Regions from separate parts of the Pantoea sp. SGAir0180 genome, predicted to be linked through region 2. Evidence: predicted binding sites of a transcription regulator. Region 2 holds the regulator's gene; the other holds the start of a gene.

Region 1 (5,913 bases), 2.1 Mb from region 2:
GTTCGGTTACAGGTGGAGAGCACGACGCCACTCTGCACCATGGGCTGGGATAACAGGCTGTCTAAGGCCTGTTCCAGCGACTCCGGCCCGAACGCAACGCGTTCGCGCAGAGCAATGGGTGCAGTTTTGTGATTGATTCCGAGAGCGAGCAGCGTCATGGCGATTTAGGTTGGGTTGTCCCAATAATGTCAGGGTTTTGTGAAGCGCATTCTACAAGATGCAGCAGATCAAGAAAAGCCATACAAAGGCTATGACTGTAATAAGATTAAGCCGATCATAGCGATTTTGCCGTATAACAGCATTGACGGTTAAAATGCGGATGGTTAGCGTTACCTGTTACCAATGAAAAATGAGTCCGAGGAGATGACCACTTGATGCTTACTTCCCCACGCAATCTGTTGCGCCTTTTACCCCTGGCCGGTGCTGTTCTGCTGGCTGCCTGTAGCATCAATAAACCACAAGGTCCCGGCCCGAGCGCCACTGCGCCCCAATGGCAACATCATCAGCAAGCGGTCAGTAAAGTGACGCAGTACCAGACGCGCGGCGCGTTCGCCTATCTGTCGGACAAACAAAAAGTCTATGCCCGCTTCAACTGGCAGCAGACCGCACCTGACCGTTATCGTCTGCTGTTAACCAACCCGTTAGGCAGCACAGAACTGCAGCTGGATGCGCAGGGTTCTGTGGTGCAGATCGTGGATAGCCAGGGCAAACGCTATGTCAGCAACGATGCGCAGAAGATGATCTCGCAGCTGACCGGCATGGATATTCCGCTGACCAACCTGCGCCAGTGGATGATGGGCCTGCCGGGCGATGCGACCGACTACCAGCTTAACGATCAGTATCAGTTGCGCAGCCTGAACTATCAGCATGATGGCCAGACCTGGCAGGTGACCATCGCCGGCTACGACAGCAACGTCACCCCTGCGCTGCCGGCCAGCCTGGAGCTGAAAGAAGGCGATCAGCGCATCAAGTTACGTATGGATAGCTGGACGCTGAAATGATCACCACCTGGCCTGCTCCGGCAAAACTGAACCTTTTTTTGTACATCACCGGGCGCCGGGCGGACGGTTACCATAACCTGCAAACCCTGTTTCAGTTTCTGGATTATGGCGACAGTCTGGAGATTGTTCCCGATCAGAGCGATGCCATTACCCTTCTCACGCCCGTGTCCGGCGTGCCGGATGCTGAAAACCTGATCGTGCGTGCCGCCGACATGCTTAAGGCGGCTGCCCGCGAGAAGGGAACGCTGCCGGCGCAGGCGGGTGCGCGGATCGCCATTGAAAAGCGTTTGCCAATGGGCGGTGGACTGGGTGGCGGTTCTTCTGACGCCGCTACGGTTCTGGTGGCGCTTAATCATCTCTGGAAAACCGGTTTTTCGCCGACGGAACTGGCACAGATGGGCGTGAAACTGGGTGCGGATGTCCCGGTGTTCGTTAAAGGGCACGCCGCCTTCGCCGAAGGGGTCGGCGAGGTGCTTTCTCCCGCATCGCCTGCCGAAAAATGGTATCTTGTTGCCCATCCCGGCGTCAGCGTGGCCACGCCGGTGGTCTTTAACGATCCGGCACTCCCCCGTGACACGCCCGTGCGCACTTTATCAGCACTTTTACAGGCCCCCTTTCTTAACGATTGCGAATCAGTAGTAAGAAAACGTTTTCGTGAGGTTGATGAGCTTGTTTCATGGCTGCTAGAATACGCGCCGTCGCGCCTGACAGGGACAGGTGCTTGTGTGTTTGCTGAATTTGACACCGAGTACGCTGCTCGCCAGGTGCTGGAACTTGCCCCGTCATGGGTGCGCGGTTTTGTAGCCCGAGGCGTTAACGTCTCGCCGTTACAGCGCACTCTGCAAGGCGATTAGCGATAGCGTGACTGTGTCACCCTGTTCCAGATACAGCACGTTTCGCACTCACATACCCGTGTGAACGATCACGACAGTATTCGCCGGTTACTGTCATGACGTTCATTCTCTGGACGCAAAGCCTGAGGTTCTTCTCGTGCCTGATATGAAGCTTTTTGCTGGTAACGCCACCCCGGAACTAGCACAACGTATTGCCAACCGCCTTTACACCAGCCTGGGCGACGCCGCTGTCGGTCGTTTCAGTGATGGCGAAGTAAGCGTACAAATTAATGAAAATGTACGCGGTGGTGATATTTTCATCATCCAGTCCACCTGTGCTCCCACCAATGATAATTTGATGGAACTGGTCGTGATGGTCGACGCGCTGCGTCGTGCTTCAGCTGGTCGTATTACCGCTGTTATCCCCTACTTTGGTTATGCCCGTCAGGACCGCCGCGTGCGTTCTGCGCGTGTGCCTATTACCGCCAAAGTCGTGGCTGACTTTCTTTCCAGCGTCGGCGTTGACCGTGTTTTAACGGTTGACCTGCACGCTGAGCAGATCCAGGGCTTCTTCGACGTCCCGGTTGATAACGTCTTCGGCAGTCCCATTCTGCTGGAGGATATGTTACAGATTGGCCTGGAAAACCCGATTGTTGTTTCGCCTGACATTGGCGGCGTGGTTCGTGCCCGTGCTATTGCGAAACTGCTGAACGACACCGATATGGCCATCATCGACAAACGTCGCCCGCGTGCGAACGTTTCTCAGGTTATGCATATCATTGGTGACGTTGCGGGCCGTGACTGTGTGCTGGTCGATGACATGATCGACACCGGCGGCACACTGTGCAAAGCCGCGGAAGCGCTGAAAGAGCGCGGTGCCAAGCGCGTGTTCGCGTACGCGACGCACCCTATCTTCTCCGGTAACGCGGTGGAAAACTTACGTAAATCTGTCATCGATCAGGTTATCGTGTGTGACACCATTCCGTTATCCGAAGAGATGAAGTCGCTGCCAAACGTCCGTACCCTGACGCTGTCAGGCATGCTGGCCGAAGCCATTCGCCGCATCAGTAACGAAGAGTCCATTTCGGCAATGTTCGAACACTAATCTTCGCAGGCCGGACACGCTGTCCGGCCTTTTCTTTTGTCTGTGCCGTTCCCCTTCCGACAAAGCTGCTTGATTCACAGAAATTTTCGTTATGAGTCACCGCCGTTATTGTCACGCTTACTACGAAAAACTCTTTCGCTGAAATTATCTTATCTGCTCTTTTGCCATTCTGCGTTGAGTGGTACTTTGCCCGCACTTTTTATTGCGATCGTTTTCCACTATGAACCTCGACGTCTATACGTTATTTATTTGCGAACTCTACGTACTGGGGTTTATGAGTCTGATCCTGGCATTTGCCTGGGTCGGTTCGCATTACGATCGCACGCTGGGCTATGTTTGCGTGGCCATTTTACTGACGCTGGTCGCCTTTATTCTCAGTAGCCTGCGCAGCCAGGGCTATCAGTTTTTACCGGTGGCCATGAGCAACGTGTTGCTTATGCTGGCTTACGGGGGATTGTTCAGCGCGTTTCGCACCTTTTGCGGTAAGCAGCCGGGGATGAGTGGTCTGGTCGGGGCGCTGATCTGGTCACTGCTCTGCCTGATTCCGGGATTTTATTACAGCTTATCGCTGCGCGTACTGGTGCTCTGCCTGCTCTGCATCGGGTATACCGGATCGCTTATCTATTTTCTCTGGCTGGCGCGGCGCAATATGGATGCAACATTCTGGCCTGCCCAGCTCCTGCTCTGGATTCACCTGATATTCCATGCGGCCCGCATATTCCTGGATAATTCCCGTCCGGTTGGCGTTCAGGGCGCGATCAGCGGATCCAATTTTTCCGTCTATGTGATCATGGAATCCATGTTGTTTGTGATTGGGTTTACCGTGACGATTCTGGCGATGGTCAATGAGCGGACGCGCAATGCGTTAAAAACGGCCTCGCTGCACGATCCCCTGACCAATATCTGGAATCGTCGTGCGCTGTTTACCGGGGCCGAGGTGATGATTAAAGCCTGCCAGAAGCAGAATAAAGCGCTGACGGTGGTGTTATTCGATCTCGACCATTTTAAAGGGATTAATGATCGCTATGGGCATCATCAGGGCGACCAGATTCTGATTGATTTCACTAACCGCGTGTCCAAAATGCTGCCTGAAGGGGCGCGCTTTGCGCGACTGGGCGGCGAAGAATTTGCCGCCCTTCTGCCGATGATGTCAGCACAGGCTAACGTCTGGTGCGAGCAGGTGCGCCAGGCGATCCACCTTTCCCGGCCGGGTCAGGTTCCCTATTCCGTCAGCATTGGCTTCTCCACCGCCGACAATCGCCACATTGATTTTGGCGAACTGATGGCGCTGGCTGACAAAGCGCTCTATCGGGCAAAAGCCAAAGGCAGGAACCGAACCGAGCCCTGTCTGACATTGCCGGGAACATCATTATGACGAGTGATGGCTGCGGCGACAGCGTTTATCGCCATAATGCCGCTCCCAGTAATAGCGATCTTCGACTTTCTCACGACCGCTAATGCAGGCACCGGCCAGCCATAACAGTGCGCCAAAGAAAATCCCAAACATCGCGCCCTGCGCCAGTATCTGCGGCAGATTTAAAGAGGGAAGTTGGTTGATAATCGAAAAACCAACGCCGAGTACCATGGTCACTAAGCCCAGTGCCATTAAGGCATTTCCTGCCATACGTGAGTGATGACGTTTCATCTTTCACCTCCTGAAGGTGCGGTCCGATGAGCGCACACAATGTTAACCTGTCAGTAGTTTAGGCAATGACAGCAGGCTAATTTGTGCACTTCGTCACACTCAGAACAGGATAAGTGTGACCAAAGCATAATTACAGCTTATTGATTTAGATGAAAAACAATTAATCACCGACACTAATAATTCGTGGCTCACACTTTGTGATCCGTAGCCCGGCACAGTAAACTACTGCCCTTTGGTGATAACAGCAGGATATTCCTTGTGAGCAGCATTAAACTGATTGTCGGCCTGGCGAATCCCGGTGCGGAATATGCCGCCACGCGCCATAACGCGGGTGCGTGGTATCTGGATTTGCTGGCTGAGCGGCACAATCAGTCGTTAAAAGAAGAAGCCAAATTTTTCGGTTATACGGCGCGACTGGCGCTGGCGGGCGAAGATGTCCGACTGCTGGTGCCCACCACCTTTATGAACCTCAGCGGCAAAGCAGTCGCGGCGATGGCGACCTTCTACCGTATTGCGCCCGAAGAAATTTTAGTGGCGCACGATGAACTCGATCTGCCACCGGGCATTGCGAAATTCAAACAAGGCGGCGGTCACGGCGGTCATAACGGCCTGAAAGACATCATCAGCAAGCTGGGCAATAATAATAACTTTCATCGTCTGCGCATCGGCATCGGCCATCCCGGTGACCGCAACAAAGTGACCGGATTTGTGTTAGGCAAACCGCCCGCCAGCGAGCAAAAGCTGATCGATGACGCCATTGATGAAGCAGCGCGCTGCACCGAACTGTGGCTGAAGGAAGATCGCATTAAGGCAATGAACCGCCTGCATGCCTTTAAGCCTGTCTAATCGCCCCGATTGTCGCGAATCTGTGTATAATGCGCGAAAATTATCTTACGTTTCCGGCGGCGCCTGCGTCCAGGCGTTGCCCATCCAGCTATAAAGGGTATTAAACCATGGGATTCAAATGCGGTATCGTGGGCCTGCCAAATGTCGGTAAATCCACTCTGTTTAACGCGCTGACAAAAGCGGGTATTGAAGCGGCGAACTTCCCCTTCTGCACCATTGAACCCAACACGGGCGTTGTACCTATGCCTGACCTGCGTCTGGATCAGCTGTCCGAGATCGTCAAGCCACAGCGCGTGGTTCCGACTACCATGGAATTCGTCGATATCGCCGGTCTGGTAAAAGGTGCATCGAAAGGTGAAGGCCTGGGCAACCAGTTCCTGACCAATATCCGTGAAACCGAAGCGATCGGCCACGTGGTTCGCTGCTTTGAAAACGACAATATTATCCACGTGAATAATAAAGTCGATCCGGCTGATGATATCG
Region 2 (5,913 bases):
ATTGGCCCCCGAGGCGGTGAGTAACATATTATTAGGTCCGGGTGTAATCGCCGCGACCCAAAGAAAGCCTAATAATGATAAAAACAGACTGAGTTCCATTAACCCGGGTTCTCCTCCCTTAGTGAAAACTTATCGAAGCTAACAGTGTGATATGGAACAGACAAGCCTTTACAACATGAAATTTTCGGGCCCTGACGACGCGGCGTTCATTCCCCTGCCCGGTCTGGGCAACCCGCACCTGCAAACCATTCTGCCGCGGCTGATACGGCGGACGAAAAGGTTAACGCCACACTGGCAGCGGCTGGATTTACCTGACGGTGACTTTGTTGATTTGGCCTGGAGTGAAGATCCTCAGTTTGCCCGGCATAAACCGCGCGTGGTGCTGTTTCATGGCCTGGAAGGAAGTTTCCACAGTCCCTATATTCATGGCCTGATGCTGCAGTGCAAACAGCGTGGCTGGCTGGCGGTAGTAATGCATTTTCGCGGCTGCAGCGGTGAGCCGAACCGTCTGAACCGGATATACCACTCCGGTGAAACCGAGGATGCGCGTTTTTTCCTGCACTGGCTGACGACGCGCTGGGGCCGGGTGCCCACAACTGCTGTCGGCTTCTCGCTGGGCGGGAATATGCTCGGTTGCCTGTTAGGCCAGCAAGGTGATGAAGCCCTGATTGACGCGGGCGTGATTGTGTCTGCGCCCCTGATGCTGGAACCCTGCAGCGCCCGACTTGAGCGCGGCTTTTCACAGGTTTATCAGCGTTACCTGTTAAGCCAGTTAAAAAAGAATGCCCAGCGTAAACTGCGGGCCTGGCCCGACACGTTGCCGGTGAACCTCATTCAGCTTAACGCCCTGCGCCGTCTGCGAGACTTTGACGACGCGATCACGGCCCGGGCGCATGGTTTTGCCGACGCCACGGATTATTACCGTCGCGCCAGCGCTATGCCGCGCCTTAAGTTCGTGACAAAACCGCTGCTCATCATCCATGCAAAAGATGACCCGTTCATGAGCGATGAGGTGATCCCGCAGCCTGCGCAATTATCTGCCACTATTACCTATCAGCTGACACAGCAGGGTGGGCATGTTGGTTTCGTCAGTGGCACCCTGCGTCAGCCTCGGTTGTGGCTGGAGCAGCGCGTGCCACAGTGGATTTCCTCTTATCTGGATAACTGACTCTGTGATTATTCCCTGGGAACAGGTTTCTCCCGAAACCCTTGAAAATCTTATCGAAGCGTTTGTTTTGCGTGAAGGCACGGATTACGGCGAGCAGGAGCTCAGCCTGACGGAAAAAGTCGCCGATGTGCGTCGTCAGCTGGAGCACGGCGAGGTCGTTCTGGTATGGTCGGAACTGCACGAGTCGGTCAACATCATGCGCAAAAGCGAGTTTCGTGGCTGATGCAACGAACGGAAAATCGTGCTAACAATGCTCATCGCCCGACGTCACAGGGACTTCAACTATGTCTGCACGCCATCCGATTATCGCGGTAACGGGCTCCAGCGGTGCGGGAACCACCACCACCAGCCTGGCGTTCCGTAAAATTTTTCAGCAACTCGGTTTGCACGCTGCCGAACTGGAAGGGGACAGTTTTCACCGCTTTACCCGACCCGAAATGGACATGGCTATCCGAAAAGCGCGCGATCTGGGGCGACATATCAGCTACTTTGGCCCGGAGGCGAATGATTTTGGCCTGCTGGAGCAAACGTTCATCGAATACGGCGAACACGGTAAGGGCCAGTCGCGTAAGTATCTGCACACCTATGATGAAGCCGTTCCCTGGAACCAGGTTCCCGGCACCTTCACGCCCTGGCAACCGTTACCTCCGGATATGGATGTGCTGTTTTATGAAGGCTTGCACGGCGGCGTGGTGACTGCACAACACAATGTGGCGGAAAAAGTCGATTTGCTGGTCGGCGTCGTGCCCATCGTCAACCTGGAGTGGATTCAGAAACTGGTGCGCGATACCAGCGAGCGTGGCCATTCACGCGAAGCGGTGATGGATTCGGTAGTGCGTTCCATGGAAGATTACATCAATTTCATTACGCCGCAGTTTTCACGAACCCATATTAACTTTCAGCGCGTCCCCACGGTGGATACCTCTAATCCCTTTGCCGCGCGCACCATCCCTTCGCTGGATGAAAGCTTTGTGGTTATCCACTTTCAGGGGCTGGAAGACATTGATTTTCCCTATCTGCTGGCCATGCTGCAGGGATCGTTTATTTCCAATATCAACACGCTGGTGGTACCCGGCGGCAAAATGGGACTGGCGATGGAGTTAATTATGGCGCCGTTAGTAAAACGGCTCATGGAAGGGAAACGGATTGAATAACCACAGAGGCCAGCCTGGCCTCTGTGAGATTATAGCGCGATCACTTCGTAGCTGTGGGTAATGTTGACGCCTTTGCCTAACATGATGGCGACAGAGCAATATTTTTCCGCTGACAGATCGACAGCGCGTGCCACGGCTTTATCCGAAAGTGCGTTGCCGCTGACGATAAAATGCAGATTGATATGGGTAAAGATGCGGGGGGCTTCTTCCCGACGTTCAGACGATAGTTTCACTTCGCAATCAACCACATCGTTGCGGCCTTTTTGCAAAATTGACACAACGTCAATGGCGCTGCATCCCCCTGCCGCCATCAGCACCATCTCCATAGGGCTCGGCGCTTTATCGCCAGAATTGCCATCCATCAGTACCTGATGGCCGGACGATGATTCCCCCAGGAATGTTAACCCTTCAACCCATTTGACGCGTGCCTGCATAATTTTGACCTCAGAATACCCTGTTTTGGCTCAGCGTACGCTTTTGCCTGGGAAACAGCAATCCAGAGAAAACGCCATCTTGCTGAAGCGAGACAACACAAGACAGTCGACGTAAGCTGTGCTACAAACAGAGCTGAAAATATTTTTCGTCATCCGAAGACGAAGCCGGGAAGAATGATGCGCACTGCGCCGAATGCAGCCCGAATAATTTCCTGAATGGAAAGACGCTTAACGCTTACATCGCCTGGCAGGGAAACAGAGCCCTGTATTTTGGGCACGATTACAACAGAGGATAATAGCGAATGGTTCTCGGCAAACCGCAAACAGACCCTACACTTGAATGGTTCCTGTCCCATTGCCATATTCACAAGTATCCATCCAAAAGTACGCTCATTCATCAAGGTGAAAAGGCGGAAACGCTTTACTACATCGTTAAAGGTTCCGTTGCGGTACTGATTAAGGATGAAGAAGGCAAGGAGATGATTCTGTCCTATCTGAATCAGGGCGACTTTATTGGTGAGCTTGGCCTGTTCGAAGAAGGTCAGGAGCGCAGCGCCTGGGTACGTGCGAAAACCGCGTGCGAAGTGGCAGAGATTTCCTACAAAAAATTCCGTCAGCTGATTCAGGTGAATCCGGACATCCTCATGCGCCTCTCCTCGCAAATGGCGCGCCGTCTGCAGGTCACATCGGAAAAAGTGGGCAACCTCGCGTTCCTTGATGTCACCGGTCGCATTGCGCAGACGTTGCTCAACCTGGCGAAACAGCCGGATGCCATGACGCATCCTGACGGCATGCAAATTAAAATTACGCGTCAGGAAATTGGCCAAATCGTGGGATGTTCACGTGAAACCGTGGGACGTATTTTGAAGATGCTGGAAGACCAGAATCTGATCTCCGCACACGGCAAAACAATTGTTGTTTACGGCACGCGCTAAGCTTTATTCTTCACGGCATAATGGCAACGTTATGCCGTGAATTATTTGCGTTGAGCCGATGTGGCGAAGAATAATTTATCACCCTGAAGTTAACTATGCCCTGCGCCAGACACTGGTGTTGTGTCTCCCCGTCGCGCTCGGCTGGCTGTTTGGCGATCTGCAAAAAGGATTGCTGTTCTCATTGGTGCCTGCCTGCTGCAATATTGCCGGTCTGGATACACCCCACAAACGCTTCTTTAAACGCCTGATTGTCGGCGGCAGCCTGTTTGCCCTGGGTAGCTTACTGATGCAGTGGCTTCTGTTTAAAGACGTGCCCTTACCGCTTATTCTTTTCGCTCTGCCTTTGCTGCTGGGCGTGACAGGTGAAATCAGCCCACTGCACGCACGGTTACTCCCTGCCACACTGATCGCAGCGATATTTACCACCAGCCTGATTGGCCGCATGCCCATTTACGTACCGCCCCTGCTCTACATCGGCGGTACGCTGTGGTATGGCCTGTTTAACTGGTTCTGGTTTTGGCTGTGGAAAGAGCAGCCAATGCGTGAAAGCCTGAGTCTGATTTACCGCGAACTGGCGAACTATTGTGACGCCAAGTACACCTTGTTGACGCAACTTACCGATCCGGAGAAGGCGCTACCACCGTTGCTGGCGCGGCAACAAAAAGCAATCGACCTCATCAACACCTGTTATCAGCAGATGCATATGCTGTCCGCCAGCCGCGATCACAGTCATAAGCGACTGACCCGCGCTTTTCAGGTCGCACTGGATTTACAGGAACACATTTCTGTCAGCCTGCATCAGCCAGAAGAAGTGCAAAAACTGGTAGAACAAAGCCATGCTGAGGCCGTGATTCGCTGGAATGCGAAAACCATTTCCGCCCGTTTACGTGAGCTGGCAGACAACATCCTGTACCACCAACTGTCCAGTCGCTTTGATATGGACAAGCAGCTGGGGGCACTGGAAAAAATCGCCCGTCAGCACCCGGACAATCCGGTAGGAAATTTTTGCCTTTATCACTTCAGCCGCATCGCACGGGTACTGCGTACACAAAAGCCCCTTTATCAGCGTGATTTGATGGCGGATCGCCAGCGCCGTTTACCGCTTCTGCCCGCACTCAGAAGCTATCTCTCGCTGCGCTCTTCTGCCCTGCGCACGGCCGGACGTTTTTCTGTGATGCTGATGCTGGGTAGCGGGCTGGCGCTGTTCTTTTCGATTCCCAAACCCTACTGGATTCTGATGACCATTATGTTTGTCAGCCAGAGTAACTACAGCGCCACACGGGTGCGTATTCAGCACCGTGCGCTGGGCACCTTTGCCGGGCTGGTGATTGCGGCAGCCTCGCTGCGGCTGGATGTCCCTGAACCGCTGGTGTTGAGCATCATGCTGGTGATTACCTTTATCAGCTATCGCTTTACCCGCCAGTTTTACGGCTGGTCGATGGTGGGGTTCACGGTCACCGCGGTATATACCCTGCAACTTCTGTCACTTAACGGCGCACAATTCTTACTGCCGCGCCTGCTGGATACCCTGATGGGCTGCCTGATTGCGTTTGGCGGAACGTTATGGCTTTGGCCGCAATGGCAAAGTGCCCTGCTACGACAGAACGCACATGATGTGCTTGAGGCTTTCCAGGACGCGTTACGCATGTTGCTTGGTCCGGAACAGTCTCCCGAGGTACTCGCCTATCAGCGCGTTAACGTTAATCAGGCCCACAATGCAGTCTTTAACTCACTAAATCAGGCGATGCAGGAGCCGGGGTTTAACGCACGCTATTTACAGGATATGCGTTTATGGGTCACGCACAGCCAGTTTATCGTTGAGCACATCAACGCCATGACGATTCTGGCACGCGAACATACCATGCTGCCGCCTACGCTGGCGGAGCACTATCTGCAATGGTGTGAAATTGCGCTGCAGCGTTGCCAGCAGCGGCTTGAATATGACGGCGAAAGTTCGCAAACCGATCTGTTACAGGGAATTGAAGATATCAACGAGGGACCGGTCACAGTACTGGAGCAGCACATCAGGCGCATTCTGGATCATCTTAAGGTGATGCACACGATCTCATCGCTGGCGTGGAACCAGCGACCGCATCATGGTCGCTGGCTGATTCGCAGTATGGGTCGAAAATAACTCAGGCAGCCAGGACTTTCCCGACCGCTTTGGCAAAGCGCGCCATGCCTTCTTCAATATCGGCGGGTTCAATAATCAGTGAAGGGGC

The links. Region 2 encodes CRP, which controls carbon source genes, mostly activating them, when cyclic AMP is high. Its sites were predicted from a motif close to ATGTGANNNNNNTCACAT; they were not measured.
Region 1: a site for CRP is predicted at 4,666-4,683, ahead of pth (aminoacyl-tRNA hydrolase). Genes of this name have one in related genera too.

What each region holds. Positions count from the first base shown of each region.
Region 1 is NZ_CP028071.1:2,009,216-2,015,128, forward strand. Features, by position in the region: gene hemA (glutamyl-tRNA reductase) at 1-158, opposite strand, end outside; gene lolB (lipoprotein insertase outer membrane protein LolB) at 375-1,001, shown strand; gene ispE (4-(cytidine 5'-diphospho)-2-C-methyl-D-erythritol kinase) at 998-1,855, shown strand; gene prs (ribose-phosphate diphosphokinase) at 1,992-2,939, shown strand; gene C1N58_RS09395 (GGDEF domain-containing protein) at 3,160-4,314, shown strand; gene ychH (stress-induced protein YchH) at 4,309-4,584, opposite strand; gene pth (aminoacyl-tRNA hydrolase) at 4,843-5,430, shown strand; gene ychF (redox-regulated ATPase YchF) at 5,538-5,913, shown strand, end outside.
Region 2 is NZ_CP028071.1:4,123,494-4,129,406, reverse strand. Features, by position in the region: gene C1N58_RS19300 (LysE family translocator) at 1-99, opposite strand, end outside; gene C1N58_RS19295 (hydrolase) at 152-1,168, shown strand; gene C1N58_RS19290 (YheU family protein) at 1,173-1,391, shown strand; gene C1N58_RS19285 (phosphoribulokinase) at 1,453-2,322, shown strand; gene C1N58_RS19280 (OsmC family protein) at 2,352-2,756, opposite strand; gene crp (cAMP-activated global transcriptional regulator CRP) at 3,059-3,691, shown strand; gene C1N58_RS19270 (YccS/YhfK family putative transporter) at 3,750-5,825, shown strand; gene C1N58_RS19265 (bifunctional acetylornithine/succinyldiaminopimelate transaminase) at 5,827-5,913, opposite strand, start outside.